3 regions of the Chromobacterium rhizoryzae genome follow, and region 1 is predicted to be linked to each of the others. Evidence: predicted binding sites of a transcription regulator. Region 1 holds the regulator's gene; each other region holds the start of a gene.
What was found. The regulator FNR, encoded in region 1, switches genes on or off when oxygen is low (the NO sensors DNR and NnrR bind a similar motif). The targets are predictions, from matches to a motif close to TTGATNNNNATCAA.
Positions count from the first base shown of each region.

Region 1 (10,595 bases):
AACCACGGTGACCAATCAAGTGCTGGAAACCATTGGCTCCGAGATGGCGGCAGTGATCATTCAAGACTATTACTACCGCGATCAGAGCCATCTGACCTTCGAACAGCGGCTGGCCACCAACTACGACCACCCGCAAGCCTTCGACTGGCCGCTGCTGATCGAGCACATCGACGATCTGCGCAACGGCCGCGCCATCGAAATGCCGGTCTACGACTTCGCCAACCACACCCGCGCCGAGGAAACCATCACCGTGCAGCCGGCGCCGGTCATCGTCATCGAAGGCCTGTTCCCGCTGTACGACGCCGCGCTGCGCGACATGATGTCCTTGAAGATCTTCGTCGACACCGATTCCGACGTGCGCTTCATCCGTCGTCTCAAGCGCGACATCACCGAACGCGGCCGCACCACCGACAGCGTGATCGAACAATACCTGACCACGGTGCGCCCGATGCACAACCAGTTCATCGAGCCCACCAAGCGCTTCGCCGACGTGATCCTGCCGCACGGCGCCAATGATCCGGCGGTGGACATCATCACCACCAAGGTGGCCAGCCTGATGGTGCACAACTGATTTACCCGGCGGCGTCCGCGCCGCCGTCTTCCGCCCGCTTAGCGGGCCCCAAGCACAGGAGCACTCCATGCACACAATCAAACCGCGCAATCCGCACGCTTGCGCGCCCATCATGAAAAAAGGCGGCGCCCACGGACAAAGCCGCTCCGGACAGCGCCAGGCCGGACGCCAGGCCATGCTGGCCGAACTGGATCTGGATTGGGATCTGGATTGGAACGAAGCGGACGCCTATCCGCCGCAGCCGCAAGCCGCTGCCGACGACGAGCCGGCGGTTTTTGGCGACGTGAATAACAAAGAGCCGCGCAATGCGCGGCTCTTTGTTATTCACGGGGCCCAGCCGGCGTTTAAACGTCGGACTTCAACTGCAGCAAATCCCAACGATTGCCGTACAAGTCCTCGAACACCACCACGGTGCCGTATTCCTCCTCGCGCGGCTGCTCGCTGAAGCTCACGCCCGCCGCCGCCATGCGGCGGTAATCGCGCCAGAAATCGTCGGTATGCAGGAAGAAACCCACGCGGCCGCCGGTCTGGCCGCCCACCGCCGCCTGCTGCCGCGCATTGCTCGCCTTGGCCAGCAGCAGCGCGCACTCGCTCGCTCCCGGCGGCGCCACGCGCACCCAGCGCTTGTCCTCGCCCTGGCGCTCATCCTCCAGCAAGACAAAGCCCAGCTTGTCCACATACCAGGCGATGGCTTCATCGTAATCCGTCACCACCAGGGCGACCGAACCCAAAAACTGTTTCATATCATGCTCCAAACAAAAACGGCGCCCCCGAGGACGCCGTGACGCGTTAGCCGCTCAAGCCCCAAGGGGCCCAAGCCGGCAGCGCTTACTTGCCGATATGCGGCGCCAGCGTATGCAGCAGCTGCGCCAGCACTTTCGGGTTGGCGGCGACGATGTCGCCGGACTCCAGCCAGCCTTGTTCGCCGGACAAATCGGTGACGATGCCGCCCGCTTCCTGCACGATCAGGCTGCCCGCGGCGATGTCCCAAGGCTTGAGGTTCAGCTCCCAGAAACCTTCCACGCGGCCGCAAGCGACATTGCACAGGTCCAGCGAGGCCGCGCCTTCGCGGCGTACGCCGGCGGTCTTGGCCAGCACATCCTTGAGCATGCCCAGGTATTGGTCGATATAGCTTTGGTCGGACACCGGGAAGCCGGTGGCGATCACGCATTCATTCATCATGAAGCGTTTGGACACGCGGATGCGGCGATCGTTGAGGAAGGCGCCGACGCCGCGCGAGGCGGTGAACAGATCGTTGCGGTTGGGGTCGAAGACCACGGCTTGCTGCACCTGGCCCTTGTGCGCCAGCGCGATGGAGATCGCGTACTGCGGGTGGCCGTGCAGGAAGTTGGTAGTGCCGTCGATCGGATCGATGATCCACTCGTATTCCGACGAACCGATGCCTTTCGCGCCGGACTCTTCTGCTAGAATCGCGTGCTTGGGATAAGCTTCCAGAATGGAAGCGATGATGGACTCTTCCGCGGCGCGGTCCACTTCGGTCACGAAGTCATTGTGTTTCTTGCGCTCTACGCGCACCGCGTCGAGATTCAGCGACGCGCGCTGGATGACACTGCCGGCGCGGCGAGCGGCTTTCACCGCGACATTGAGCATCGGATGCATTGACGGCCTCTACACTTTCAACCATGACAGACGTCCGCCACATGACGCGACGTCTGCTAGTAACAATCTGGGTTAAGGAACAAGAAAAACCCGGCGCAATCGGGCAAGGCCGCACGCCTGCCCAATCCGGCAAACGCTGGCCTTGCGCGCAAAACGGCGCGCGGGCTTTCGATAAGCCGGCTATTTTAATGTGAAACTGCTGATGAATAAACCCCAAGTACCTGATTTTCTGAAAAACATTCGCATCGTGTTGGCCCGCCCCAACCATCCGGGCAATATCGGCTCCGCCGCCCGGGCGATGAAAACCATGGGCCTGAGCCGGCTGTATCTGGTTGAACCCAAAGTGTTTCCCAGCGACGAGGCCAATACGCTGGCCTCCGGCGCGGTGGATCTTCTGGAGCAGGCCACCGTGGTGTCCAGCCTGGCCGAGGCCTTGCAAGACGTCACCATCGCCTGCGCGCTGACCAGCCGCCGTCGCGAGCTGACCACCCCGCTGTCCACCCCGCGCCAGACCACGCCGGAACTGGTGGCGCGCGCCCGCGCCGGCGAACAGGTGGCCCTGGTGTTCGGCAACGAGACCTTCGGCCTGTCCATTGAAGAAGTCGAACAATGCAACCGCCTGGTGACCATCCCCGGCAACCCGGACTACTTCTCGCTGAATCTGGCGATGGCGGTGCAGGTGATGACTTACGAACTGTTCAGCCACACCGGCGTGGACGTCGACTATCTGCGCGCAGACAGCGACGCGGCGGCGCTGGGCGAGGTGGAGGGCTTCTGCGGCCACCTGGAACAGACCATGGACAAGATAGGCTATTTCCGCCGCCGCAACAGCGAACGGATGATGCGCCGGATGCGCACCCTGTTCAACCGCTCCGGCCTGCTGCGCGAGGAAATCGACATCCTGCGCGGCTTCCTCAAACAGGTGCAGCGCGCCGCCGACGGCGAAGTCCGCCGCGACGCGCCCGGACAGGATGGCGAATAAGCCGCCGTTCACCCTGCCCTACGCGCACCCGGCGGTGCGCGATCTGGCTTTTCTGCTCTCCGCGCCCTCTCCCTGGCGCAGCGGCGCGGACATCCCGCCGCAGCGGCTGCTGGGGGCCGACGGCCCGGCCTTGCTGCAAACGCTGGACGCCGATCCTGCCGAACTTCAGCACTGGCTGGCGCGCCAGCCCACCCGCCGTCTGGGCCATTACGCGGAACGGCTGCTGTCCTTCTGGTTCCGGCTGGCGCCGCACATCGAACTGGTGGCCAGCAATCTGCCGGTGCGCGCGCCGGACGGCCGCACCGTCGGCGAGTTCGACTTCCTGCTGCGCCTAGACGGCCAACCGCTGCATCTGGAAGCCGCCAGCAAGTTCTATCTGCAACTGGGCCGCAGCGCGGACACCTTGACCGGCCCCAGCCTGCGCGACGCCTGGGCGCTGAAAGCCCATAAACTGCAAACCCAGCTGCGCCTGTCCCGCCACCCGGCGGCGCAAGCGACGCTTCCGGCGGGCTTTGAGGGCTGCGCGGTCGGCGCCCGGCTCAGCGGCTGGCTCTTCCACGCCCGCGACACCGCGCCGGAAGCGCCGCCCGGCGCCCAGCCGCTGTACGGGCAATACTGGCCGCTGCGCGGCGACTGGCCGGCGTTGAATGCGGATTCGCGCTGGGCCTGGCTGCCCAGGCTCAGTTGGCTGGCGCCGGCGCGCCGCTCACGGGAACACACCGCCGACGCGGCGGAACTGCGCGCGCGCCTGGAACAGGCCGAGGCGCCGCAGCTACTGGCCGAACTGCAACCCGGCCCCGACGGCGACTGGCATGAAGTGGCCCGCGGCTTCGCCGTGCCGCCGGGCTGGCCTCAGGAAGCGCCGCTGTCGCGGCTGCTGCTGCAAATCGCGGACTGCGCGCCGGCCCCATGAAAAAAGGCAAGCCCGAGGGCTTGCCTTGCGTTTTCCATCTGTCCGCCCGCGCGGCGGAATCAATGTCCGTTGGCGTGAGCGCAGCCGGAAATCAGCGCCTTCAATTCGTCCACCATCACCAGTTGGATGTGCTTGTGATCGACGGTGATCCAGCCTTGCTGCTGGAACTTGGACAGCGTGCGGCTGACGGTTTCCAGCTTCAGGCCGAGGAAGCTGCCGATTTCCTCGCGGCTCATGCGCAGGATGAAGTCGTTGGCGGCGAAGCCGCGGGTGGACAGACGCTGCGACAGATTGAGCAGGAAGGCGGCCAGGCGCTCTTCCGCCTTCATGTTGCCCAATAACAACATTACATTCTGATCGCGAACGATCTCGCGGCTCATCAGACGGTAGAAATGGTGCTGCAGGGTGGGAATTTCGCGGCCCAGGCTCTCCATGCGGCTGAACGGCAGCTCGCACACCTCGCTGTCCTCCAGCGCGATGGCGTCGCAGCCGTGCACATTGGCGGAAATGCCGTCCAGGCCCATCAGTTCGCCGGACATATGGAAGCCTGTGACCTGCTCGCGGCCGTCCTGGCTGGCGACGCTGGTCTTGAAGAAGCCGGTGCGCACCGCGAACAGCGAACGGAAGCCTTCGCCGCTGCGGAACAAGTACTCGCCGCGCTTCAAACGGCGGCTTTGGCGGATCACCGCGTCGAGCTGGGTCAGCTCCTCGCGGTTAAGCCCCACAGGTAGACAAAGTTCCTTCAGGCTGCAGTTGGAGCAGGAGACCTTCAGGTTATGCAAAGAGATATGGTTCTGATCGGACATGGCATGTTTAGTACAAGCTTGCGATGAAGCTTGACCCTTATCAAAGCGAAATTCGCAGGATTTCCGCAAATTTACCAGTCCACCAGAGGTTTTGCCATCCAAATACGACATGAAGACCACCCACCCATTTTCTCCTGCCCATTTTGAATTCGACCGCGCGCTGATTGAGCGCCTCGACGGGACAGGTCCTAGATATACGTCATACCCGACAGCGGATCGCTTTACGCCGGGTTTTGCCGAAAGAGACTACATCCACTGGCTACGGCAGCGCAGCATCGGCGCCAACCGGAAACCTTTATCATTGTACGCTCATATACCTTTTTGCAACACTATCTGCTACTACTGCGGTTGCAACAAGATCATCACCAAGGACAGCGGCAAAGCGGACTTGTACCTGGACTACCTGGAGAAGGAGGTCCGCATGATCGCCTCCTGTCTGGGCCGCCGCGAGCAAGTGATACAGCTGCATTTCGGCGGCGGCACCCCCACTTTCTTGTCCGACGCGCAACTGGAACGATTGATGACCTTGCTCAAGACTCATTTCGAGTTCTTGAAGGAGGGGGAGTATTCCATAGAAATAGACCCGCGCAAAGTCAGCGCGGCGACAATCTTCAAACTGGCCGAACTCGGCTTCAACCGCATCAGCGTCGGGATTCAGGACTTTGAACCGGCGGTGCAGCAGGCGGTGAACCGGGTGCAGTCCGAAGAGGAAACACTGGAGGTGATCCAGGCCGCGCGCGACGCCGGCTTCAAGTCCGTCAGCGTCGATCTGATCTACGGCCTGCCGCTGCAGACCCGGGAATCGGTGCGCCGCACGCTGGACAAGGTGATCGCCATCGGGCCGGACCGGCTGGCGCTGTACAACTACGCCCACCTGCCCACCGTGTTCATGCCGCAGCGGCGCATCAACGAGGCCGATCTGCCCTCGCCGGAAACCAAGCTGGACATCCTGCAGGACTCGGTGCAGCGCCTGGCCGACGCCGGCTATGTCTTCATCGGCATGGATCACTTCGCCAAGCCGGACGACGAACTGGCCTCCGCCCTGCGCCAGGGCCGGCTGCAACGCAATTTCCAGGGTTACTCCACCCATGCGGACTGCGACATGATCGGTCTTGGCGTGTCCTCCATCGGCAAGATCGGCCCCTGTTACAGCCAGAGCGCCAAGGACTTGGACAGTTATTACGCGGCGCTGGACAGCGGCCATCTGCCGGTGTTGCGCGGGCTGACGCTGGACAATGACGACATCCTGCGCCGCAGCATCATCCAGGGCCTGATGTGTCGCTTCTCGCTGTCGGTGGAGGCGCTGGAAGAGATCCACGGCATCAACTTCGCCGAGTACTTCGCCGAAGAACTGCCGCAGATCCGCGAATACCAGCAACTGGGCCTGCTGTCCTTCGACGGCGACTTCATCATGGTGGAGCCCAAGGGCCGCTTCCTGATCCGCAATATCGCGATGATCTTCGACCGGCATCTGCGAGAGCGCCGCACCCAGGCGCGCTACTCCAAGACCATTTGAACGGGGCTAGCAACAAAACAGCCCGCGTCTGGACGCGGGCTGTTTATCGTTGGAGCCGGACGCAGGCTTACCAGATGTCTTTTTCCACCTTGGCGGCCAGTTCCGGGTAATCCGCCACCTTGAACACCGGGGTGGACTCGCCCCGCTTCAGCTGACGCTCGTAATCCTTCAGCACGATGAAGAAATAACGCGACAGCAGCACGATGGCCACCAGATTGATCAGCGCCATCAGGCCCATGGCGAAGTCGGCCATATCCCACACCAGCGGCAGGCTGGCCACCGCGCCGAACATCACCATCGCCAGCACGATCAGACGGAAGGCCAGCAAGATCCCCTTATTGCTGCGGATGAATTCGACATTGCCCTCGGCGTAAGCGTAATTGCCGATGATGGTGGAAAAAGCGAACAGGAACATCGCCACCGCTAGGAAGGACGCGCCTATCGGGCCGAACTGCGATTCGATCGCCTTCTGCGTCAGCGCCACGCCGCTCAAACCCTGGTCATACACGCCGGACAGCAGAATGATGGCGGCGGTGGCGGTACAGATCACCATGGTGTCGATGAAGACGCCGAACATCTGGATCGCGCCCTGACTCGCCGGGTGACGCGAAGTCGCCGTCGCCGCCGCGTTGGGGGCGGAGCCCATGCCCGCCTCATTGGAGAACAGGCCGCGCTTGATGCCCAGCATCATCGCCTGGCTCACCGCATAGCCGGCAAAGCCGCCCGCCGCCTGCTCCAGACCGAAGGCGCTCTTGACGATCAACACGATCAAACCCGGCAGCTCGGCCGCGTGCGCCGCCAAGACATAGAAGGTCATCAGCAGATAAATGGCCGCCATCACCGGCACCAGCCACTCGGCCACCCGCGCCACCGAGCGCACGCCGCCAAAAATGATGGGGGCAGTCATCACCACCAGGGCGATGCCCACCATATAGCGGTTCCAGCCCCAGGCGCCCTCGGTGGCCGCCACGATGGAGTTGGCCTGCACCGCGTTGAACACCAGGCCGAAGGCCAGGATCAGACACAGGGCGAAGATCACGCCCAGCCAGCGTTGCCCCAGGCCTTTCTGGATGTAGTAGGCCGGGCCGCCGCGGAAGGTGTCGTCATGGTGATTGGTCTTGAACAGCTGCGCCAAAGTCGATTCGGCGAAAGCGCTGGCCATGCCCAGCATGGCGGTCAGCCACATCCAGAACACCGCGCCGGGGCCGCCGGCGGCAATGGCGATGGCCACGCCGGCGATATTGCCGGTGCCCACCCGGCTGGCGAGGCCGGTGGCGAAAGCCTGGAACGGCGAAATATCGTCCTTGCTGCGATGGCCGCCGCGGCCGCCCATCATTTCGCGCCAGCCGCGCGCGAACAGCCTCAGCTGCAACAGGCCGGAACGCAACGAGAAATACAAGCCGACGGCCAACAACAGACCGATCAGCATCTTGCCCCAAATCACATCATTGGCGGCATTGATAAACGAATGAAGCAAGTCCATGGATCCTCTTAAAGCTCTGAGCGTGGCAATCTGGAAATGGGCGACGCGCGCCGGAAGGATTTCAGACTGGAAGATTGACCCCGTCCCGATCTTGGCGCCGGGCTCGAGGGTTGCGGTCTTGACGAGACGGCTCCCCGCGGCCGTCAGGCCGCCTGCTTCGGGACACCGCTTCGTCAGACTGTTTTGATGCGAAACCCGGCGAATTTAGCAAAATAGAGTGATTGCTGGCAATGCCGGACGCCATCGGCCAAAGCCGCGCCAGCCGGCTTTCCGTCGCGCCCGGGAACGCCTTTGTCATTGATCCCGTCCAGAGAGCGGCCTATTTATCCAAGCACAAAACAATCAAAAGTCATTTTTGATGACTTAAGCATTATGGCCGGTTGCCTTCATACGCCAGACAAGGCAAAGCTCATGCTCCCGCCCGCAATGAACTGATACGCGACGCTTCAGCCCAGCCATCGCATTTCATGCGGCAATCGCAGTCCGTGAAAATTGCCTATTCTGGAACTGGCGCGGTAGACGTTCACATTGCGGGCGTCGCCGCCACAGTCAGGAGCGAAATCATGACAACGCCCGTGGTAAGGCTGATGCAGCGCTTGAGCTACCCCAGCCGCTTTGCGCTGATCGGCGCGGTCTTTGCCGTCGCCTTACTCTATATGGTGTACGGTCTGTATCGAACCAATCAGGACAATATCGACTTTTCGCAAAAAGAAAGAGTCGGCGTGTCCTACATCCAGCCGCTGCATCACCTGCTGGGCGCGCTGGAACAAGCTCAGGATCTGGCCGTGCGAGCGGCGCAGGGCGAGGCCGCCGCCAAGGCGGCGCTGCCGGCGGCGCAGGCGCAGTTGGAGCAAGGCTGGAACCGGCTGCAAAGCGCCCATGAACAATACGGCGCCATCCTGCAAACCGACGAGGCCTGGAAAACCGCCAGCGCCGCGCGAGGCACGCTGTCGCGGATAGGCGCAGCGCCGCCGCCGCAAGTGATCGCCAGCTTCGACAGCACCGCGGACAAACTCAACGCCCTGCTCGGCGCCGCCAGCGACAATTCCAATCTGACGCTGGACCCGGACATCGACAGCTATTACCTGATGGACGCCGCCACCGCCAAGCTGCCCTCGCTGAGCAACTACATCGGCGAAGCGCTGGCCTGGGCCGCCAAACCGGAAGCCGGCCAGGCGCTGACGCCGGCGGAACGCGACCGCCTGGTGGAACTGCGCCCGCTGATCAACGGCGCGCTGGACGGCTTGAATGGCGATCTGGCCAAGGCGCTGGCCTACAATCCGGCGCTGAAGACCGCGCTGAACGCCGAATCCCAGGCCTTGGCCGCGTTTCATCAAGGCCAGGGCGCGGCCATAGACAAGGCCATCGCCGGCCAAACCGGCGCGGCCTTGGCGGTGAGCGGCATGGCGGCGAAAAACGCCGAGATCGGCGCCCGCTTCGGCGACGTGACGCTGAACAATCTGGACACGCTGCTGCAAGCCCGCATCGAACGGATGCAGGCCCAGCGCAATTTCTACATCGGCATCGGCCTGGCCGCCATGCTGCTGGCCAGCTTCCTGTTCCACCAGCTCTATCTGTCCATCACCCTGCAACTGGGCGGCGAGCCTTTCTACGTTCAAAGCGTGGTCGAGCAATTGGCCGCCGGCCAGCTGGGCACCCGCATCCAGTTGCGCGAACAGGACCGTAGCAGCTTGCTCGCCTCCATCGGCCAGATGCGCGACCAATTGCGCGACACCGTGACCCAGTTGCTGGACACCTCGCGCGAAGTCAATTCGGCCGCCGACCAGATGGCGCAAAGCGCCCAGAACGTGTCCCACAGCAGCACCAAGCAAACTCAGGCGGCGGCCAGCATGGCGGCGGCGATCGAACAGTTGAGCACCAGCCTGATGGTCAGCGCCGAGCAATCGGAACAAGCCAATCAACTCTCGCGCGCCGCGGTCAGCCAATCCAGCGAGGGCAACGCCATCATCCACGACGCCAGCGCCAGCATGGACAGCATCGTGCGCGACGTGTCCTCGGCCTCGGAAACCATAGGCGCGCTGGGCCAGCAATCGGAGTCCATCGCCAGCATCGTCGATGTGATCCGCGATGTCGCCGACCAAACCAATCTGCTGGCGCTGAACGCCGCCATTGAAGCCGCGCGCGCCGGCGAACAAGGCCGCGGCTTCGCCGTGGTGGCCGACGAGGTGCGCAAGCTGGCGGAACGCACCGCGCAATCCACCACCGAGATCAGCACCATCGTCTCCGACATCCAGCGCACCTCGCAGCAGGCCATCGCCAATATGCAAACCGGCATGAGCGCCATCATGCAAGGCCAGGAAAACACCCGCAACGCCGGCGCCAGCATCGCCTCCATCCGCCAATGCGTGGACCAGGTGCTGGACAGCATCCATCAAATCACTCAGGGGCTGAAGGAACAGAGCAGCGCCAGCCAGTCCCTGGCGCAAAACGTGGAGAGCGTGGCGCGGATGTCGGAAACCAACGCCAGCGCCGTCGAAGCCAGCGCGCAGACCGCCGGCGAACTGCAGTCGGTGTCGCAGCGGCTGGGCCAGCTCGCCGGCCGCTTCAGCGTCTAGGCCGCGATGCGGCGCCTGCTGTGGCTGGGGATCGCGGCGCTGGCCCCGGCGCCGGCCGCGGCGGCCGGGCTGACCATACTGGTCAGCCCTCAGCCTCCCATCATCGAAGTGTCAGCCGATCAGCAACG
Region 1 covers NZ_CP066126.1:4,047,831-4,058,425, forward strand. The annotation lists gene udk (uridine kinase) at 1-571, shown strand, start outside; gene JC616_RS18370 (hypothetical protein) at 573-899, opposite strand; gene JC616_RS18375 (VOC family protein) at 916-1,314, opposite strand; gene JC616_RS18380 (inositol monophosphatase family protein) at 1,400-2,191, opposite strand; gene JC616_RS18385 (RNA methyltransferase) at 2,394-3,173, shown strand; gene JC616_RS18390 (DUF1853 family protein) at 3,163-4,086, shown strand; gene fnr (fumarate/nitrate reduction transcriptional regulator Fnr) at 4,146-4,892, opposite strand; gene hemN (oxygen-independent coproporphyrinogen III oxidase) at 5,002-6,408, shown strand; gene JC616_RS18405 (alanine/glycine:cation symporter family protein) at 6,476-7,891, opposite strand; gene JC616_RS18410 (methyl-accepting chemotaxis protein) at 8,455-10,467, shown strand; gene JC616_RS18415 (substrate-binding periplasmic protein) at 10,474-10,595, shown strand, end outside.

Region 2 (10,595 bases), 2.3 Mb from region 1:
GTCATATTGTCCGCCTCCTGGCACTGCTTGGAGGCGGCCTCCGCCGGCCAGGCGTCGTCCAGGCGGTTCAGCATGGCCAGCGCGCGGTTCTTCAGATCGCGCTTACCGGCGTCCTGCGGCTTGTAATCGCGGGTCTGGCTCAGCTCGTACGCCTCGCGCCACTCGCCGCGCAGCGCCTGCGCCAGCTCGTCCAGCACGAAATCGCGCACCTGATGGATGCTCGCCGGATCGGCCGCCTCCACCATCTCCAGGATTTCCGCCTCGGAAGGCAGAGCCAGCATCAAGGCCTTGAACGCCGGATCGGCGACATGGTCCTTGAGCACCGCGCGGAAGGCGGAGACGAAGGTTTCCGGCAACTTCAGCTCGCCGCCGGCGGCCAGCGTCGTCAACAGCTGCTTGAACAGGCGCTCGGCCAAGGTCTGGCCGGCCTCCCAGCGGCTGAAGCTGTCGCTGTCGTTGGCCATCAGGAAAGCCAGTTGGTCGTCGCGCCAATCGAAATCCAGCTTCACCGGCGCGGAGAAGCCGCGCAGCAGCGAAGGCACCGGCTCAGCCGGCACGTCGACGAAGGTGAAGCTCTGCTCCGCCGCCTTGACGTCCAGCACCCGGGTGCCGCCCTGCGCCTCGGCCTCGCCTTCCATCCGCAGCGGCAGGTCGGCGCCGTCCGCGCCCACCAGACCCAGGGCCAGCGGGATGTGGAAGGGCTGCTTCTGCTCCTGGCCCGGGGTGGCCGGGCAGGATTGGCGCACGTTCAGGGTGTAGCTGCGCGCCACGCTGTCGTAACGGCCGCTGACGCTGAGCACCGGGGTGCCGGCCTGGCTGTACCACAGGCCGAACTGACCCAGGTCCACGTCGTTGGCGTCGGCCATCGCCGCGCGGAAGTCGTCGCAGGTCACCGCCTGGCCGTCATGGCGTTTGAAATACAGATCCATGCCCTTGCGGAAGCCGGCTTCGCCCAGCAAGGTGTGATACATGCGCACCACTTCCGCGCCTTTTTCATACACCGTCATGGTGTAGAAATTATTCATCTCGATATAGCTGTCCGGGCGGATGGGATGGGAGGTGGGGCCCGCGTCCTCCGGGAACTGATGAGCGCGCAGGCCCTTGACGTCCTCGATGCGCTTGACCGCGCGGCTGCTCATGTCGGCGCCGAACTCCTGGTCGCGGAACACGGTCAGGCCTTCCTTCAGCGACAGCTGGAACCAGTCGCGGCAGGTGACGCGGTTGCCGGTCCAGTTGTGGAAGTATTCATGGCCGATCACCCGCTCCACGCCCTGGAAGTCGGCGTCGGTGGCGGTGTCCTTGCGTGCCAGCACGTACTTGGTGTTGAAGACGTTGAGGCCCTTGTTCTCCATCGCGCCCATATTGAAGTCGCCGACGGCGACGATCATATAGATGTCCAGATCGTATTCCAGGCCGAAGCGCTGCTCGTCCCACTTCATCGAGTGCTTCAGGGACTCCATCGCGTGCTGGGTCTTGTCCTGATCGGCCGGTTCGGTCCAGATCTCCAGCGCCACTTCACGGCCGCGCATGGTGACGAACTTGTCCTTCAGCGCCGTCAGCTTGCCGGCCACCAAGGCGAACAGATAAGACGGCTTCTTGTACGGGTCCACCCACTTCACCCAGTGACGCTTCTTGTCCACCATGCCCTCGCCCACCTTGTTGCCGTTGGAGAGCAGCACCGGGAATTTATGCTTGTCCGCCATGATGGTGGTGGTGAACTTTGCCATCACGTCGGGACGGTCCAGGTAATAGGTGATTTTGCGGAAGCCTTCCGGCTCGCATTGGGTGAACAGATTGCCGTTGGACGCGTACAAGCCCATCAGACTGGTGTTGGCCGCCGGATCGATCTCGGTTTCCACTTCCAGGATGAAGCTGTCCGGCACGCCGCGCACGGTCAGTTGATCGTCGGCCAGCGCGTAGCCGCCTTCGCCCAGGCGTTCGCCGTCCAGCGTCACCGCCACCAATGCGGCGCTGCCGTCCAGCACCAGATCGTCCTGGCGCACGGCCTTGTCGTTGCGGGTCACCACCAGACGCGCGTGCACGCGGGTGGCGTCGTCTTCAATGTCGAAGCTCAGATCGACGCGGTCGATCAGAAAAGCGGGGGCTGCGTAGTCGTTGCGGTACTTGACTTGCGGCTGTTGAGCCATGTCTACGTCTCCTTCGATGCCGGCTGCGCCGGTCTTGGCTGGAGGGGGACGACGCCGGGCAGCGGCGCCGACCCGATGAATATTAGCGGCGCAGCCACTGCGCGCCGCCGTCCTGCAACAGCAGGCGGCAGGCGTCGGCAGGAGCGGCTTGCAATTCCACTTGCGCGCTGATCAGTTCGTCGCGGCGGAACCAGTGCAGTTTCAGCTTATCGCCGGGCTGGTAGCGCGCCAGCGCCTTGTCCAGGTCCACGGCCTTGAGCTTGTCTATGGCCACGATCACGTCGCCGCCGGACAGGCCGGCGCCTTGCGCCGCGCCGCCGTCGTAGACATTGAGCACGCGCACGCCCTGGGCCTCGGCCACGGCCTTGACCCCCAGGCTGGCCGGCGCAGGCTTGCCGCTCAACGCCAGGCCGCCGCGGTCGCCGGCGTTGGCCGCCGGCTCGAAGCGCAGCTCCACGCCCTGGGCCGCCAACAGTTCGGCCAGCGGCAGGGACTCAACGCCGCGCAGCGCGCGATCGAAAAAGGCCTTGAGGTCCAGGCCGGTGACGGCCTGCGCCTGGCTTTCCCACTCGTCCTCGGCCAGGCCCTTGCCGTCGTCCAGCCATTTGCGCCACAGCGCGCGCATCACGTCGTCCAGCGACTGACGGCCCTGGCTGTCGCGGCGTATGGTCAGGTCCAGCGCCAGCGCGGCCAGCGCGCCCTTGGTGTAATAGCTGACGATGCTGTTGGGGCTGTTTTCGTCTTGTCGATAGTACTTGGTCCACGCTTCGAAGCTGGATTGCTCCAGCGTCTGCTTCAAGCGGCCGGCGCCGCGCTCGACGCCGCTGATGGTTTCCGCCAGCAGGCCCAGATAGCGCTTCTCGTCTATCAGGCCGCAACGCACCAGGCTCAAGTCGTCGTAATAGGAGGTGATGCCCTCGAAGGCCCACAGCAGACGGGTATAGCCTTCCTGGTTCAGATCGTAGGGCGTGAACGCCGCCGGCTTCATCCGCTTGACGTTCCAGCTGTGGAAATATTCGTGGCTGATCAGGCCCAGCAGCTTCAGATAGCCGTCGCCGATCTCCTCGACGCCCTGCTGCGGCAAGTCGTCGCGGTTGGCCACCAGCGCGGTGGAGGCGCGATGCTCCAGGCCGCCGTAGATGTCCTTGCCGACGAAAAGCATGAACACGTAGCGCTCGAAGGGCGCCGGCTCGCCGAACAGCTTGATCTGGTATTCGCAGATTTTCTTGGCGTCGCGCGCCAGGCGCTTGAGGTCGGCGCGGAAGCGGCCGGAGACGACGAATTCGTGCGGCACGCCGCAGGCTTTGAAGCTGACGCGTTCGAAAGCGCCCAGTTCCACCGGGTGGTCGATCAACTCGTCGTAAGAGGCGGCCTGATAGCCGCCGAAGCCGGTTTTCTTGTCCGCGCCGCGCGCCGGCAAGCTGGTCGCCACCTTCCAATCGGCGTAGGCCTTGCCTTCCGGCGGCAGGATCTCCACCTCGCAAGCCTCGTTCTCGTAGCCGTCCGCCGCCAGGAAAACGCTGCTGCCGTTATAGAAGCCGCGCTGCGCGTCCAGATAAGCGCCGCGCACCGACAGATCAAACGCATAAACTTTATAGCGTAGAACCAACGAGCCCTTGACTGGCGCGGCTTGCCAACTGTTTTTTGTCAGCTGGACCAGCCGCACCGCTTTTCCCGCGGATTCCGCGCGAATTTCCACAATATGTTTGGAGAACTCCCGGATCATGTAACTGCCGGGAATCCACGCCGGCAATGAGAAAATCTGGCCATTCTTGGCGGGCCGGGAAACGGTCAGGACGACCTCGAAAAGATGCGCCTCCGGGGCGCTCGGACATAGGGTGTAGCGGACGGAAACGGTCATGATCTGCCTGCAATCGTTGCAAAACCTTCTGATTTTAGCACTTGCCGCGGGTAAACGCTGCGTTTTATGACATCTTGATCCAGGTCAAGAAGGCTGGGCCGCCAGACAATACAATCTCGGTCAGTAGCAACAGTATTTGCAAGAACTGTCACGCTCGCTTGAGACATAAATAAAGACAAATGGGAAAGCGACATCCCCCGGCCGTCCAAACTGGCCCGATATGGGTAATTGATTTAGAATGCCGGGTTAACTAAATGGGGAAATTGCGCTGTCGCAATACGGGATGAACTGCTAATACAGACATCAGTACCGCTGCGATCTGGGTCAAGCGCTTGATTTTAATAAAAGTCGTTTTCCCTGCGGCATCGTCTGGATACAGTCACATCGGTACAGATGGGGACAGTTTCCCGGACTTCAAGCCGCCGATTAGATATGTCACGTTCTGAGTTAGCAACCTTGGAGAAAACCCTAAATGGAAACGCAATCCACTTATAACTATAAGGTGGTGCGCCAATTTGCCATCATGACCGTCGTGTGGGGCATTGTCGGTATGTTGGTGGGCGTCATCATTGCGGCCCAACTGGTGTGGCCCGAATTGAACTTCGGCCCCTGGTTCCACTTTGGCCGCCTGCGTCCTCTGCACACCAATGCGGTCATCTTCGCCTTTGGCGGTTGCGGCCTGTTCGCCACCTCCTATTACGTGGTGCAGCGTACCTGTAACGTCCGGCTGATCTCCGACAAGCTCGCCGCCTTCACCTTCTGGGGCTGGCAGCTGGTGATCGTGCTGGCCGCCATCACCTTGCCGCTGGGCCTGACCACCAGCAAGGAATACGCCGAGCTGGAATGGCCGATCAAACTGCTGATCGCGGTGATCTGGGTTGTTTACGCCATCGTTTTCTTCGGCACCATCGCCATCCGCAAGGTCAAGCACATCTACGTGGCCAACTGGTTCTACGGCGCCTTCATCCTGGCCGTGGCCCTGCTGCACATCGTCAACTCCGCCTTCGTGCCGGTGTCGCTGTGGAAATCCTACTCCGCCTACTCCGGCGCCGTGGACGCCATGGTGCAATGGTGGTACGGCCACAACGCCGTGGGCTTCTTCCTGACCGCCGCCTTCCTGGGCATGATGTACTACTTCATCCCGAAACAGGCCGGCCGTCCGGTTTACTCCTACCGCCTGTCCGTGGTGCACTTCTGGGCGCTGATCTTCACCTATATGTGGGCCGGTCCTCACCACCTGCATTACACCAGCCTGCCTGACTGGACCCAGTCCGTAGGCATGGTGTTCTCCCTGGTGCTGCTGGCTCCGAGCTGGGGCGGCATGATCAACGGCATCATGACGCTGTCCGGCGCCTGGCATAAGCTGCGCACCGATCCGGTGTTGAAATTCCTGGTGGTCTCGCTGTCCTTCTACGGCATGTCCACCTTCGAAGGCCCGATGATGTCGATCAAGACCGTCAACGCCTTGTCCCACTACACCGACTGGACCATCGGCCATGTGCACTCCGGCGCGCTGGGCTGGGTGGGCTTCATCACCATCGGTTCCATGTACTACCTGATTCCGCGCCTGTTCGGCCGCGAATCCATGTTCAGCCTGAAGCTGGTTGAAGCCCATTTCTGGCTCGCCACCGTCGGCGTGGTGCTGTACATCGCCGCGCTGTGGATCTCCGGCGTGACCCAGGGCCTGATGTGGCGCGCGCTGAACCCGGACGGCACCCTGACCTACGCCTTCGTAGAGGCGGTCAAGGCCACCTATCCGTACCACTTCGTGCGTCTGCTCGGCGGCTTCCTGTACCTGCTCGGCATGTTCCTGATGGCCTACAACACCTTCCGCACCGTAACCGCGGGCCGTGCCGTAGACGCCAAGATCCCGGCCATCACCGCCCACGCTCATTGAGGCGCAAGGAAACATCATGGATAAGATACAAAAACTGATCGAAGAACACGTCGGCTATCTGATCGTGTTCACCCTGCTGGTCGTCAGCGTGGCCGGTCTGGTGGAAATTCTGCCGCTGGCCTTCCAGAAATCGACCACTCAGCCGGTGGCCGGCGTCAAGCCCTACACCGCCGTGCAGCTGGCCGGCCGCGACATCTACATCCGCGAAGGCTGCCATACCTGCCACACGCAGATGATCCGTCCGTTCCGCGCTGAAACCGAGCGCTATGGCCACTACTCCGTGGCCGGCGAATCGGTGTACGACCACCCCTTCCTGTGGGGCTCCAAGCGCACCGGTCCGGACCTGGCCCGCGTGGGCGCCCGTTACTCCGACGAATGGCACCGCGTGCACCTGATCAACCCGCGCGACGTGGTTCCCGAGTCCAATATGCCGGCCTTCCCGTGGCTGGCCAAGAATCTGGCCGACGCCGACATTGTGCCGACCAAGATGAAGGCGCTGCGCCTGGTGGGCGTTCCCTATACCGACAAGGACATCGCCGAGGCCAAGGCCCAGGTGGAGGGCAAGTCGGAAATGGACGTGCTGGTCGCTTACCTGCAAGGCCTGGGCCTTGCCTTGAAGAACGTTCGTTAAGCCATGGACTGGGTAACCATCGGACGCTCGCTGTTCACGGTAGTGTGCTTTGCATTCTTCATCGTGGTGCTGGGCATCGCCTACAGCAAGCGCTCCAAGAACCGGTATGAGGACGCGGCCAACCTGCCCTTCCTCGACGACGACAAGGTGCAGGAAGCGGAACAAGACCAAGCTTCCAACGGAGCAAGAAAATGAGTGATTTCGTGAGCGAATTCTGGAACATCTGGATCACCGCGATCGTGCTGGGCGGCCTCGTCTGGCTGACCTATCTGGTGTTTTCGCAATCCAAGATCAAGGTGCAAAAGGGCGAACAGGTGGAGATCACCGGCCACGTGTGGGACGGCGACCTCTCCGAGTACAACCACCCGCTGCCGCGCTGGTGGATGCTGATGTTCTACGTGACCCTGGCCTTCGCCGTGGTCTATCTGATCCTGTATCCCGGCCTCGGTACCTGGAAAGGCATGTTCGGCTGGACCTCGGTAGACCAGTACAAGAAGGAACGCGCACAGGCGGAAGCCAAGTATCAGCCGCTGTACGACCAGTTCCTGAAGCAGGACGTCAAGGCCGTGGCCGCGGATCCCAAGGCTCAGGAAATGGGCAAGCGCCTGTTCCAGACCTACTGCGTGCAGTGCCACGGTTCCGACGCCCGCGGCGCCAAGGGCTTCCCCAACCTGACCGACAACAAGTGGCTGTGGGGCGGTGACATCAAGACCATCCATACCACCATCTCCGAAGGCCGTCACGGCCAGATGCCGGCCTGGGGCGCGGCGTTCGGCGAGGAAAAGGTCAAGGACGTGGCCAACTACGTGCTTTCCCTGTCCAAGCGCAAGCATGACGCGGAGCGCGCGGTGCGCGGCAAGGAAACCTTCGCCACGGTCTGTATCGCCTGCCACGGCGCGGACGGCAAGGGCAACCCGCAGCTGGGCGCGCCCAATCTGACCGACAACAACTGGCTGTACGGCGGCAGCGAGAAAACCATCATCGAAACCATCACCAACGGCCGCAACAACCAGATGCCGGCCTGGAAAGACTTCCTGGGTGAAGGCAAGGTGCATCTGTTGACCGCTTACGTCTGGGGCTTGTCCAACAACCCCAAAGCGCCGCAATAAACCGGTGCCGACCTACTGCCCGCTCACGCGGGCAGTATTCTTTCGCGAGGATGTTATATGATTTCATATAACATCTCCGCTCCGACGCAGCCGCGCATTTCGCCAAGTCCATGCCGCGCATGGCTTTGGCCAAATCCGCAGAGAAGGAAACGCCCATGTCCGATTCGCTCAAGGAAATTCCGATCAAGGTCGAACCGCCGCGCCAGGCCGGCCAGCAGCCCGACGCCACCGAGACCGTTTCTCTGTACGAGTCGCATATCAAGATCTATCCGCGCGCCGTCAAAGGCCTGTTCAACAATCTGCGCGTGCTCTTCGTCATAGGCACCCAGCTGGTCTTCCTCGGCCTGCCCTGGCTGAGCTGGAACGGACGCCAGGCGCTGCATTTCGACCTGATCGAACGCAAATTCCACCTGTTCGGCCTCACCATCTGGCCGCAGGACTTCGTCTATCTGGCCGCGCTGCTGATGTGCTGCGCCTTCGCCCTGTTCACCTGGACCACCATCGCCGGCCGGCTGTGGTGCGGTTATTCCTGTCCGCAGACGGTCTACACCGAAATCATGCTGTGGATAGAGCAATGGGTGGAAGGCGACCGCAACAAGCGCATCAAGCTGGACAAGTCGCCGATGAGCTTGCGCAAATTTCGTCTCAAATTCACCAAGCACGCCTTGATGATCCTGTTCTCGCTGTGGACCGGCTTCACCCTGGTGGGCTACTTCACGCCGATCCGCGATCTGGTGGCCGCCGCGCCGCGCTTCGACTACGGGCCCTGGGAAGCGTTCTGGATGTTCTTCTACGCCGGCTTCACCTATCTGCTGGCCAACTTCATGCGCGAGCAGGTCTGCAAATACATGTGCCCGTACGCGCGCTTCCAGAGCGTGATGTTCGACGCCGACACTCTGATCATTTCCTATGACGAAAAGCGCGGCGAGCCGCGCGGCGCGCGCAAGAAAGGCAGCGACCCGAAGGAACAGGGTCTGGGCGCCTGCATCAACTGCAGCATCTGCGTTCAAGTCTGCCCGGTGGGCATAGACATCCGCAACGGCCTGCAATACGAGTGCATAGGCTGCGCGGCCTGCATCGACGCCTGCGACGAGGTGATGGATAAAATGGCCTATCCGCGCGGCCTGATCCGTTACACCACGGAAAACGCGCTGGAAGGCAAATACCCGGAAAAGGCCATCGCCTCCCGGCTCAAGCGCCCGCGCGTGATACTGTATACGCTGGTGCTCAGCGTCGTTATCGCCACCTCCATCGGCTCCATGCTGATGCGCAAGCCCTTCAAGGTGGACGTGCTGCGCGACCGCGCCTCGCTGGTGCGCGAAACCGATGCCGGCTGGCTGGAAAACACCTATATCATTAAAATTATCAATACTACGGAACAGAATCAGCATTTCAGGATCACAGCATCGGGCTTGCCCGGCCTGAAAGTGCAGGCCGACCGCAAGGACATCGCTGTCGCGGCCACCGGCAACACCGACGTCACCGTTCACGTCCAGGCCGATCCGCAGTACGCGACCAAGGGCAGCCACGAGATCCGCTTCCTGATCGAGTCCATCAACAACCCTTCCCTGCAAGTGGAAGAGAAGTCCAGCTTCATCGGAGAGTAATACATGCAGCACACCCACCCTGCTCCGCGCCCCTGGTACCGCGAGCCCTGGCCCTGGATTCTGTTCGGCCTGCCGCTGATTTCCGTCATCGTCGGCGTGATGTTCCTCGCCACCGCGATCCGCACCGACGACGGCCTGGTCACCGACGACTATTACAAAAAGGGCAAGGCCATCAATATGGAGCTGCGCCGCGACAAGCAAGCCTTCAATATGGGCCTGAGCGCGCAGCTGATGGTGGGCTCGGATCAGCGCACGCTGCGGCTGATCACCACCAGCAAGGTGGCGCTGCCCGCCACCATCACCATGCGCATGGTGCATCCGGCTCAGGACGACTTCGACCAACAAGTGGATATGCGCCAAGCCGGCCCCAATCTCTACCAGGCCACGCTGCCGACGGTTCCGGTCAAGGCCAACCACTGGTACATCCTGCTGGAAGACCAGGCCAAGCAATGGCGGCTGCAGGGCGAGTGGAAGCCGGCTGAAGGCCAGACCGTCTCGCTGGGCCACCCCAACCTGGAGCCGGCGGACTGATGATGACGCGATGGTTCCGCGCCCTGTGCGCGCTGACTCTGGGCCTGGCCATGAGCGCCGCCCACGCCGGCGGCTTCGTGCCCGCCTACCTGACCGGCAATATCGCGCCGCAGCAGAGCGCGACGCTGTCCCAGGCCAAGGACGTGCTGGTCAAGGTTCGCCTGCTGGATCAAAGCCGTCAGGACGCGCCGCCGCAGCTGCTGGCCGAGCAAATCCTGGAAAAGCCGCGCAGCATCCCGGCGGACTTCTCCCTGTGCTACGACAAGCAGGCGATCAAACCCGACGGCCGCTACGTGGTGGAAGGCCAGATCTTCGTTGACGGCGAACTGCGCTACAACAGCAGCCGCCAGACCGAGGTGCTGCGCGCCGGCGCCGACGAACACCCGCAGCTGAGGCTGGACACCGTCGGCGGCAATTAAACGCCGAAGCGCTCCGCCTCCCGGCCCTGCTTCCCGCAGGGCTTTTTCTTTGTCCGCCGCCGCCGGCGCCCGATCAAGTGTTGCTGTTTTGCCTCAGCGCCGGCGAGCCCGGCCCTCAGCCTCCCCTCCAAGGCCGGCAGCGCCGCAAACACGCTTAAGCCCTTCTCCCGCCGGGATTTTCGACAATAGCCCGAATGTGAAGCCTCACAGCACCCATGTCATTTTGCTTACAAATAAATATGACAAATAAAGACAGTTAGTGACGCATTTACTCTATAAACACTGATTGTATGGCAACAAATATTAAAAAATTTTCACATCCAAACATTTCCTAGTTATTATCAAAAATTGCCTACAAAATCCAAGGCAAGTAAAAACTACAACAACACCTCA
Region 2 covers NZ_CP066126.1:1,056,530-1,067,124, reverse strand. The annotation lists gene pepN (aminopeptidase N) at 1-2,147, opposite strand, end outside; gene JC616_RS04795 (M61 family metallopeptidase) at 2,230-4,008, opposite strand; gene ccoN (cytochrome-c oxidase, cbb3-type subunit I) at 4,481-5,905, shown strand; gene ccoO (cytochrome-c oxidase, cbb3-type subunit II) at 5,922-6,536, shown strand; gene JC616_RS04780 (cbb3-type cytochrome oxidase subunit 3) at 6,540-6,731, shown strand; gene ccoP (cytochrome-c oxidase, cbb3-type subunit III) at 6,728-7,645, shown strand; gene ccoG (cytochrome c oxidase accessory protein CcoG) at 7,801-9,252, shown strand; gene JC616_RS04765 (FixH family protein) at 9,256-9,783, shown strand; gene JC616_RS04760 (YbaY family lipoprotein) at 9,783-10,202, shown strand.
Region 2: a site for FNR is predicted at 4,083-4,096, ahead of JC616_RS04795 (M61 family metallopeptidase). Genes of this name have one in related genera too.

Region 3 (10,595 bases), 880 kb from region 1:
ACTACGAAGAAAAAGCCAAGGGCGGCCTGGCGCTGGCGATTTGCGGCGGTTCCAGCCCGGTGTCCATCGACAGCCCGCAGGGCTGGTGGAAATCGGTGAACCTGGCCAGCGACGCGGTGATAGAACCGCTGGCGCGGCTGGCGGAAGCCATGCACCGCCACGGCGCCAAGATCATGATCCAGGCCACCCACATGGGGCGGCGCTCCAGCTATCAAGGCGAACACTGGCCGCATCTGCTCAGCCCCTCCGGCGTGCGCGAGCCGGTGCACCGCGGCAACGCCAAGATCATGGAGACGGAGGACATCCATCGCGTGATCGCGGATTTCGCGCTGGCGGCGCGGCGGGTCAAGGCCGCCGGCCTGGACGGCATCGAAATCGCCGCCGCCCACCAGCACCTGATCGACCAGTTCTGGAGCCCGCGCACCAATCAGCGCGAGGACGAATGGGGCGGCAGCCTGGGCAACCGGCTGCGCTTCGGCATGGAGGTGCTGCAGGCGGTGCGCGCCGAGGTGGGCGCGGACTTCTGCGTCGGCCTGAGAATGAGCGGCGACGAGTTCCACGAAGACGGCCTCAGCCACGACATGCTCAAGGAGATTGCCGCCGCCATGTCCGAAACCGGGCTGATCGACTATCTGTCGGTGATAGGCTCCGGCGCAGACACCCACAACAGCCTGGCCAACTGCATGCCGCCGATGGCGCTGCCGCCCGAGCCTTTCGTGCATCTGGCCGCCGGCATCAAATCGGTGTCCAAGGTGCCGGTGATGCACGCGCAGAGCATACGCGACCCGGTGCAGGCGGAACGCATCCTGGCCGCCGGCATGGTGGACATGGTGGGCATGACCCGCGCCCACATGGCCGACCCGCATCTGGTGATCAAGATCCGGGACGGCAAGGAAGACCAGATCCGCCAGTGCGTGGGCGCCAATTACTGCATAGACCGCCAGTACTACGGCCAGGATGTGCTGTGCATCCAGAACGCCGCCACCAGCCGCGAGTCCACCATGCCCCATCTGATCTCCCGGGCGGCGCGGCCGCGCCGGGTGGCGGTGGTGGGCGCCGGGCCGGCCGGGCTGGAGGCGGCGCGGGTGGCGCGCGAGCGCGGCCACGAGGTGGTGCTGTTCGAGCGGCAGCCGCAGGTGGGCGGTCAGATCCTGCTGGCGGCGCGCGCGCCGCAGCGCGAACAGATGGCCGGCATCGTGCGCTGGCTGGACATGGAAACCCAGCGCCTGGGCGTGGACCGCCGGCTGGGCGCGGCGGCGGACCGCTCCATGATCATGGACGAGCGGCCGGATATCGTGGTGCTGGCCACCGGCGGCCGGCCGCACACCGGCCAGGTGCCGGCCTGGGGCGTGGCGGAGGGGCTGGCCGTCAGCAGCTGGGACATCCTGTCCGGCCAGGTGGAGCCGGCCCGCAACGTGCTGGTCTACGACGCGCTGAGCACCCACGCCGGCTTCGGCGTCGCCGACTATCTGGCCAGCCGCGGCAGCACGGTGGAAATCGTCACGCCGGACGTGAAGGTGGGCGACGACACCGGCGGAACCACCTTTCCCATCTTCTACCGCCGCCTGTACGCCCAAGGCATCATCCCCACCCCCAATGTCTGGCTGGAGGCGGTTTACGCCGAAGGCGACAAGAAAATCGCCGTGCTGCGCAACGAATACACCGAAGCGCTGGAAGAGCGGGCGGTGGACCAGGTGGTGATAGACAACGGCGTGCTGCCGGACGACGCCCTGTACGGGCAGCTGAAGCCCTTGTCGCGCAACCGCGGCCAGACCGATGTGCGGGCGCTGTTCGCCGCCGAGCCGCAGCCCTGTCTGGACTGGCCGCTGGCGGCCGGGGAATTCCTGCTGTTCCGCGTCGGCGACTGCGTTTCCATGCACAACATCCACGGCGCGCTCTACGACGCGCTGCGGCTGGCCAAGGATTTCTGACATGAGTTTTCCCTACCTTCTCAGCGGCCTGTTCTGGTTGGGCGCGCTGCTGCTGAGCGCCGGGCTGCTCCGGCGCGCGCGGCTGTGGCGGCGGGGGCGCGCCGCGCCGGCGTCCTGGCGCGGCCTGCTGGCCGCGCCCAAGCGTTACTTCGTGGACCTGCACCGCGTGGTGGCCCGCGATCCGGCCGCGGCGCGCGCCCATGTGGCGGCGGCCGGCGGCGGGACGGCGGCGCTGCTGCTGATCGCGCTCAATTACGGCCTGCTGTTGCATCAGCGCTGGCTGGACCTGCTGCTGGCGGCGTCGGCCGTTCTGATGCTGATCGGCGCGGCCTTGATGCGCGCGCGTCGCCGCGCGCCGCCGGCCCGGCTGTCGTTGGGAGAATGGCAGCGGCTGCCGGCGCGGCTGGCCTGTTTCGCGCTGGGCGCGCTGCTGGTGGCGGCGCTGGCCGGCGGCGAGGTCTGGCTGAGCGCCGCCGGGCAAGGGCTGGCCGCCGTCGCGTTGTCGCTGCTGGCCTTGGGCGGCGCGGAGCTGGCCCTGGGCATAGGCCTGGGCCGGCCGATGAAGCACGCGGTGGCCGGTTTGCTGCACCTGGCCTTCCATCCGCGCGCCGAGCGCTTCGCCGGCAAGTCCGCCGATCTGAAGCCCTTGAACCTGGCCGCCGGCGAGTTGGGCGTGGCGCGGGCGGCCGATTTCGCCTGGAACCGGCTGCTGTCCTTCGACGCCTGCGTGCAATGCGGCAAATGCGAAGCCGCCTGTCCGGCCTTCGCCGCCGGCCAGCCGCTCAATCCCAAGCGTCTGATCCAGGACCTGGTGGCGTCCATGGGCGGCGGCGGTCCGGCCTACGCCGGCAGCCCGCATCCGGGCCGGCCGGCGGCCGCGGCCGCGAGCGCGGACCGGGACATCGTCGGCGGCGCGTTGGCGGCGGACACCTTGTGGTCCTGCACCACCTGCCGCGCTTGCGTGGAAAACTGCCCGATGCTGATCGAGCACGTCGACGCGGTGATCGATCTGCGCCGGCACCAGACCCTGACGCGGGGCGAACTGCCGGGCAAGGGCGCGGCGGCGCTGGCCAATCTGCGCCATACCGACACCGTCGGCGGCCATCCGCTGCGCGCGCGCTACCACTGGGCGGCGGACCTGGACCTGACGCTGCTGCGGGAGGGCGAGTCCGTCGATTGGCTGTTGCTGGCGGGCGAGGGCGCTTTCGACATGCGCTATCAGCGCGCCTTGCGCGCCCTGCTGACCGTGCTCAAGGCTGCCGGCCTGCGCGTGGCGGCGCTGGGCGAAGCCGAGCGCGACTGCGGCGACCTGGCGCGCCGCCTGGGCGACGAGGCGGGTTTTCAGCGGCTGGCGCTGGCCAATATCGCCACGCTGGGCCGCTATCGCTTCACCCGCATCGTCACGCCGGACCCGCATGTTTTTCATTGCCTGGCCAATGAGTACCCGGCGCTGGGCGGACATTACGAAGTCTGGCATCACAGCCGGCTGCTGGACCAACTGCTGGAGACGCGGGCGATCCGCGTGCGCTCCCGCGACTCGGCCGAGCCGCTGAGCTATCACGACCCCTGTTATCTGGGCCGCTACAACGAGGGCTACGGCGCGCCGCGCCGCGTGCTGGCCGGCATCGGCATCCAGGTGGTGGAGATGAGCCGCTCCGGCCGCGACGCTCGCTGCTGCGGCTGGGGCGGCGGGGCGGCCTTTACCGACGTGCCCGGGCCGCGCCGGATTCCGGACATGCGCATGGATGACGTCCGCGCCGCCGGCGCCGGCCGCGTCGCGGTGGCTTGCCCCAACTGCACCGCGATGCTGGAAGGCGTCAGCGGCGCGCGGGCGGAGGTGGTGGAATTGGCGGAACTGGTGGCGGAGCGTCTGGAGACCGGCCCGGAGGCCGGGCAAGAGCGGGGCGATGTGCGGCGCGCGGCGGCGCAAGGCCGGCTGGCGAAGGAGGAGGCATGAAGATGAAGCAGACCGCGCCGCGGGTGGACCCGCGCCGGCCCTGGGTGCGTTCGCCGGGCGGGCTCAAGCGCATCGTGCTGGGCGAGGACGGCGGCCTGCGCGACGCGCCGCCGGCGAGCGCGGCCAGGCTCAAGCCGCTGCGCAGCGCCGGACCGTTCGATGGACGGCTGTTGGTGGTGGCGCACGCCGAGCGCGGTCAGCTGGACGAGGCGGCGCGCGAGGCCATCGCCGCCGCCGCCCTGCTGGCCGGCCCGCGCGAGGAGGTGCTGGCGGTCTTGTTCGGCATGGAAGGCTGCGCCGACGCCGAACTGGCGGAACTGGCCTTGGACCGCGTCTTGACGCCGGCCGATCCGGGCTTTGCGCCGGAAGCCAAGCTGGCCTTGTTGCGGCGGCTGTGGCGGCGGGAGCAACCGAGCCATGTGCTGTTCGCCGACCGCGGCGAGGACGCCGATCTGGGCCGGCGCTTCGCCTGCCGCGAGCGCCTGTCGGTGCTGACCGATGTGGTGGAAATCGCCGCCGACGGCGTGCGCCGCCGCCGGCCGGGCGCGGGCTTCAGCGTGCATCCGCGCGCCCAGGCGCTCTTGCTCGCGCGCGGGGTGGCCGACGTCCGCCTGCCCTTCGTCGGGCGCGGGCTGCGGCAGGCTTGCGCGCCGGAGGCGGCGGAGGAGCGGGTGCGGGACCTGGGCGGCGTCGCCAGCCCGGCCTCGCAACTGGCGCTGGAAGAAGCTGACCTGATCCTGGCCGCCGGCAACGGGGTCAGCGACGTGCCGGCCTTCCTGCGGCTGGCGGAATCCATGGGCGCGGCGGTGGGCGCCTCGCGGGTGGCGGTGGACGACGGGCGTTTCCGCCGCGACCAGCAAGTGGGCGCCACCGGCCGCAGCGTGCAGGCCAGCGCCTATCTGGCGCTGGGCATTTCCGGCGCGGTGCAGCACCTGCAAGGCATCAAGGCCTGCCGCCATGTGATCGCGGTCAATCTGGACGCGGCCGCGCCCATGGTCAAGCGCGCGGACCTGAGCGTGATCGACGACTGCCAGTCCTTCATTCAGGCCTTGCAGGCCTTGCTGGAGCTTGAGAACAAGGAGATCGGACCATGAGCGAGACGGCGCTTTCCGCCGGAACGGCGGCGAAAACGGCGGTGCTGGTGGCCCCGGCGCCGCATCCGGTCAGCGGGCGGCCCTGCGCCGGCCCGGGCGATCTGGCGGCGCTGGCGCTGGCGCGCCGGCTGGGCCGCGCCTTCGTCGTCTTGCACGCAGGGGACGCGGACAAGGAGGCGCTGGCCGACTACCTGGCCCAGGGCGCGGCGGCCATCGCCGTGCTGCAGCCGCCGGCGGACAGCGACCCGACGCCGGCGCTGATCGCCGCGCTGGGCGATTTCGAACTGATTCTGTGCGGCGAACGCTCCGGCGGCGGCGAGGCGTCGGCGCTGCTGCCCTATCTATTGGCCGAAGGCCTGGACCGTCCGCTCTTGCCCGGCGTGCTGTCCTTGACGGAGGAGGACGGAGAATGGCGGGCGCTGCAAGGCCTGGCCAGGGGGCGGCGGCGACGGCTGGCGGCCCAGGCGCCGCTGTTGGCCAGCGTCAAGCCGGACGGCGCGGAGCCGCGCTGGTCCTGGGCCGGCTTGCAATGCGGCGTGGTGACGCGCCGCGCGGCGGCGGGGGAGCCCATGCCCGCGCCCAGGCTGGAGCCGGCGCGGCGCGCGCGGGCGCTGGCGGCGCAGCGCGGCAGCGGCCTGGAGCGCCTGCTGGGGGCGATTGCCGGCGACGACGCGACCGCCGGGGGGCGCGTCGTAAAACAGGGGGATTCCGTCGAGAAAGCGCAAGCGGTGCTGGATTACCTGCGTCAACATCGGCTCGTCGATTTTTGAGCCGCCCGCCATCAAAGGAGCGAGACATGTCCCACAGCGTCATTCCCTTCCCGGCAGCGACGACGGCCCCGCTGCGCGAACTGCTGGCCCGCCGCCGTCCCGGCCACAGCCTGGAAGCGCCGTTCTACCGCTCGCCGCAGGTGTTCGAGGCTGATCTCGAATACATCTTCCGCCGCCACTGGATCTATGTCGGCGTCAGCGCGGAAATACCCGAACCGGGCGACTACCTGACCGTGGAGCTGGGGCGCGATCCCATCCTGATCCTGCGCGACGACGACATGGCCATACGCGCTTTTCACAATGTCTGCCGCCACCGCGGCTCGCGGCTGTGCGCCGAGCGTCAGGGCTCGGTGGGCAATCTGGTCTGCCCCTACCATCAATGGACTTACGATCTGTCCGGCCGGCTGATCTTCGCCGATCACATGGCGGACGGCTTCGACCCCTCGCATCACAGCCTCAAGCCGGTGGCGCTGAAAAATCTGGAAGGGCTGCTGTTCATCTGCCTGGCCGAGCGGCCGCCGGAGGACATCGACGAGATGATGGCGCGGATGGCGCCCTATATCGCGCCGCACCGCATCGACGATTGCAAGGTGGCGGCCCAGGTGGACATCGTCGAGGCGGGCAACTGGAAGCTGACCATGGAGAACAACCGCGAGTGCTATCACTGCACCGCCAACCATCCGGAGCTGACCGTCTCGCTGTACGCCTACAGCTACGGCTTCGCGCCCCGGGCCGAGCAGGCCTCCGGGCTGGCCGATTACCAGCGCGTCGTCGCCGAGCACCACGCGCGCTGGGAGGCCGGCGGCTTGCCCTCGGCCGAGATCGAGCGCCTGTCCGAAGTGTCCGGCTTCCGCGCGATGCGCATGCCGCTGGACCGCAAGGGCCAGTCCCAGACCGTGGACACCGGCGCGGCCTGTCGCAAGCTGCTGGGCGATCTGCGCGACCCGGCGTCCGGCGGCCTGTCGTTCTGGACCCAGCCCAACTCCTGGCACCATTTCATGGCCGACCACATCGTCACCTTCACCGCCTTGCCGCTGTCGGCGGAAAGCACGCTGGTGCGCACCACCTGGCTGGTGCGCAAGGACGCGGAGGAGGGCGTGGACTACGAGGTGGACAACCTCACCCGGGTATGGAAAGCCACCAATCAGCAGGACCGCCGGCTGGTGGAGGAGTCGCAGCGCGGCATCAACGGCTCCGCCTATCGGCCTGGTCCTTATTCGCCCTACACCGAGGCCTTGGTGGAGAAATTCACCCACTGGTACGCGCAGCGGCTGGGCGACGGCCTGGAGCGGGAACGGCGCGACCATGAATAGCGCGCCGCCGGCCAGCCCATTGGATGATCTCCCGTCAGCCGCCGACCTGCCGCTGTGGCGGGCCGGCGAGGACAGCCTGCTCGTCTGCGTTCAGGCGCGGGAGGAAACCCACGATGTCAAAACCTTCGTGTTCCGCGCCGAGCCGCCGCGCCGCTTCCCTTATCTGCCCGGCCAGTTCATCACGCTGGAACTGGACATCGACGGCGCCGCGGTCAACCGCTGTTACACGCTGTCGTCCACGCCCACCCGGCCGGACCGGGTGTCCATCACCGTCAAGCGCATTCCCGGCGGCGTCGTTTCCTCTTGGCTGCACGAGCATCTGCGCCCGGAAATGGCGCTGCGGGTGTTGGGGCCGGCCGGCGAGTTCAGCTATGCGCGCCACGCCGCTTCGCCCTATCTCTTTCTGTCCGCCGGCAGCGGCATCACCCCGCTGATGTCGATGACCCGGGCGCTGACCGATCTGGCCTCCGGCGCCGACATCCTGTTCGTGCACAGCGCGCGCTCGCCGCGCGACATCGTGTTTCGCAAGGAATTGAGCCTGCTGGCCAGCATCCACCCCACTTTCAGCCAGGCGGTGATTTGCGAAAACCGGGCGGGAGAGCCGGATTGGGCCGGCCTGATCGGCCGGCTGGACCGGACGCTGATCGAGCGCATGGCGCCGGATCTGCACGCGCGCCAGGTGTTCTGCTGCGGCCCCGCACCCTATATGGCCGCGGTGCGCGAGCTGCTGCGCCAGTGCGGTTTCGACATGAGCCGCTATCACGAGGAAAGCTTCAATTTCGCCGAACTCAGCGCGGCGCCGCCGGACGAGGCGGTGCGGACGCCGCAGCCCGGCGTCGAGGGCCGCGGCTTCAATGTGCGCTTCGCCAAAACGGGGGACGATTTATCGGTGGCGCCGGGGCAGACGGTGCTGGCGGCGGCGCTGGCCAAGGGCATGCGCCTGCCGGCCTCCTGCACCCGCGGCGTGTGCGGCAGTTGCAAGAGCCGTCTGCTGGAAGGCCGGGTGGACATGCGGCACCAGGGCGGCATCCGGCCGCGCGAAGTGGAGCAGGGCTATTTCCTGCCTTGCTGCAGCCTGCCCTTGAGCGATCTGGTGGTGGATCGCTGAGCGCCTGTCCAAAGTCTCGCGAGCCAGGGCGAAACAAGGCGGAAACGAGCGAAAAAGCGGCATGTACAAGCGGCATTGCGTGTTTTGAGCGGGTACTCACCATACAACGCTTCACGAAGCGCAGCCGTCTTTGACCGCTTCCGCGCGCGCGTCCGTCGCCTCCCCGTCCTTCACGCCTGTCCGGCCGCGGCCGGCGTTTTTGTTTTTGCCGCCGGCGGCGGATTGCGGTTTTTTTACGACACCGGCCGGCCGGGCCGGAGACGAAAGCCGGCGCTGGATTTGGCGGCCAGGCCTATGCCGGCCGGTTTTGCGCGCGGATGTCGGATTTGGACGGCTTGTTGTCGGAATACCCTTACTTGGCCCAGCCCTTCCTTCCTATCTTGAACCTTGATTTACATTAAACATTCTTCGAATTGTCAGCGGCCGCGCCGAAGGGAGCCGGGATGCAAACGATCAAGGTCGAGGTCAGAAACCTCCACAAGGTGTTCGGCGGCAAGCCGGCGGAAGTGATGTCCTTGCTGCGGGCCGGCGAGAGCAAGGACGAAGTGTTTCGGCGCACCGGGGCGGTGGTGGGCGTCAACGACGTGTCGTTCTCGGTGCGCGCCGGCGAAATCTTCGTGCTGATGGGCCTGTCCGGTTCCGGCAAATCCACGCTGATCCGCCTGATCAACCGCTTGCTGGAGCCCAGCGCCGGCCAGATCCTGCTGGACGGCCAGGACCTGACCCGGCTGTCACCCAGGCAATTGGTGGCCTTGCGCCGCCGCGACATGAGCATGGTGTTCCAGAGCTTCGCGCTGATGCCGCACCGCACGGTGCTGGACAACGCCGCCTTCGGCCTGGAAGTGGCCGGCCTCGGGCGCAAGGCCCGCGAGGCGCGGGCGCGGGAAGTGCTGGAGCAAGTGGGGCTGGCCGCCTTCGCCGGCAAGTACCCGCATCAGCTCTCCGGCGGCATGCAGCAGCGGGTGGGTCTGGTGCGCGCGCTGGCGGTCAATCCCTCGCTGATGCTGATGGACGAGGCCTTCTCGGCGCTGGACCCGCTCAAGCGCGCCGAGCTGCAGGACTTGCTGCTGCAATTGCAGCGCGAGCAGCGCCGCACCATCGTCTTCGTCTCCCATGATCTGGAAGAGGCGCTGCGCATCGGCAGCCGCATCGCCATCATGGAGGGCGGCCGGCTGGTACAGGTGGGCAGCCCGCGCGAAATCATCGAATGCCCGGCCGACGACTATGTGCGCAACTTCTTCAAGAGCGTGGACACCTCGCGCTATCTGCAGGCCAAGGATCTGATCGAAGCCGCGCCGCCGCCGCGCGCGACGGCCGCTCCGCACGTGGAGCCGTCCTGTAGCCTGTCCGATGTGCTGTTGCGGCTCCAGGGGCAGGCCGAACCGCTGCAGGTGCGCGACGACGACGGCCGCTGCCTGGGCGTGATCACCCCCAGCAGCGTGCTCAACAAGCTGTCCCAGCACCGCCCTAGCGCGGCCGCCCACCACTGAACCCCAACGGGCGTCGCCGGCGCGGGGGCGTGTGGCTCTCGCCGTCCTGAGCGCGTCCGGCGAGACGAGGAGCACGCCGCATGGCCGACACCAGTCCCCAATCCCCGCTGCCGATAGGCAGCTGGGTCAACCAGATCATCCATTTTCTGCTGGAAAACAACGCCGGCGCCTTCGACGCCGTCGGCGGCGGCATCGACTGGTTCGCCACCCAGGTGGAGGCCTTGTTGCAGGGCGTGCCGCCATGGGCGCTGGCCGGCGTGTTCGCCGGCGTCGGCCTGTGGCGGCTGGGCTGGAAGTTCGCCGTCTTCGTCTGCGCGGCGCTGGGCCTGATCTGGGCCACCGGCTTCTGGAGCCAGACCGTCGCCACGTTGGCGCTGACCCTGTCCGCCACCTGCGTCAGCCTGATGCTGGGGGTGCCGCTGGGCATCTGCTGCGCACGCTGGCGCTGGGTCAACGCCCTGGTGCGGCCGGCGCTGGACTTCATGCAGACCATGCCGGCTTTCGTTTATCTGATTCCCGCGGCAATGTTCTTCGGACTGGGGCGGGTGCCGGGCATCCTGGCCACGGTAGTGTTCGCGGTGCCGCCGGCGGTGCGCTTGACCAATCTGGGCATCCGCCAGGTGAACCGGGAGCTGGTGGAGGCGGGCAACGCCTTCGGCTGCACCTCTTGGCAATTGCTGTTCAAGGTGCAGCTGCCCATCGCGCTGCCGTCCATCATGGCCGGGGTCAATCAGACCATCATGATGGCGCTGTCCATGGTGATCATCGCCTCCATGGTGGGGGCCGGCGGCCTGGGCAACGATGTCCTGGCCAGCATACAGCGGCTGGACGTCGGCCTCGGTTTCGAGAGCGGGCTGGCGGTGGTGCTGCTGGCCATCATCCTGGACCGGATCACCGAAAGCTTCGGCCGCGCGCCGGAAGCGGGCGCCGCG
Region 3 covers NZ_CP066126.1:3,172,042-3,182,636, reverse strand. The annotation lists gene JC616_RS14200 (NADH:flavin oxidoreductase) at 1-1,931, shown strand, start outside; gene JC616_RS14195 (DUF3483 domain-containing protein) at 1,933-3,888, shown strand; gene JC616_RS14190 (electron transfer flavoprotein subunit alpha/FixB family protein) at 3,885-4,982, shown strand; gene JC616_RS14185 (electron transfer flavoprotein subunit beta) at 4,979-5,752, shown strand; gene JC616_RS14180 (aromatic ring-hydroxylating oxygenase subunit alpha) at 5,779-7,065, shown strand; gene JC616_RS14175 (FAD-binding oxidoreductase) at 7,058-8,173, shown strand; gene JC616_RS14170 (quaternary amine ABC transporter ATP-binding protein) at 8,617-9,663, shown strand; gene JC616_RS14165 (ABC transporter permease) at 9,744-10,595, shown strand, end outside.
Region 3: a site for FNR is predicted at 8,561-8,574, ahead of JC616_RS14170 (quaternary amine ABC transporter ATP-binding protein). Genes of this name have one in related genera too.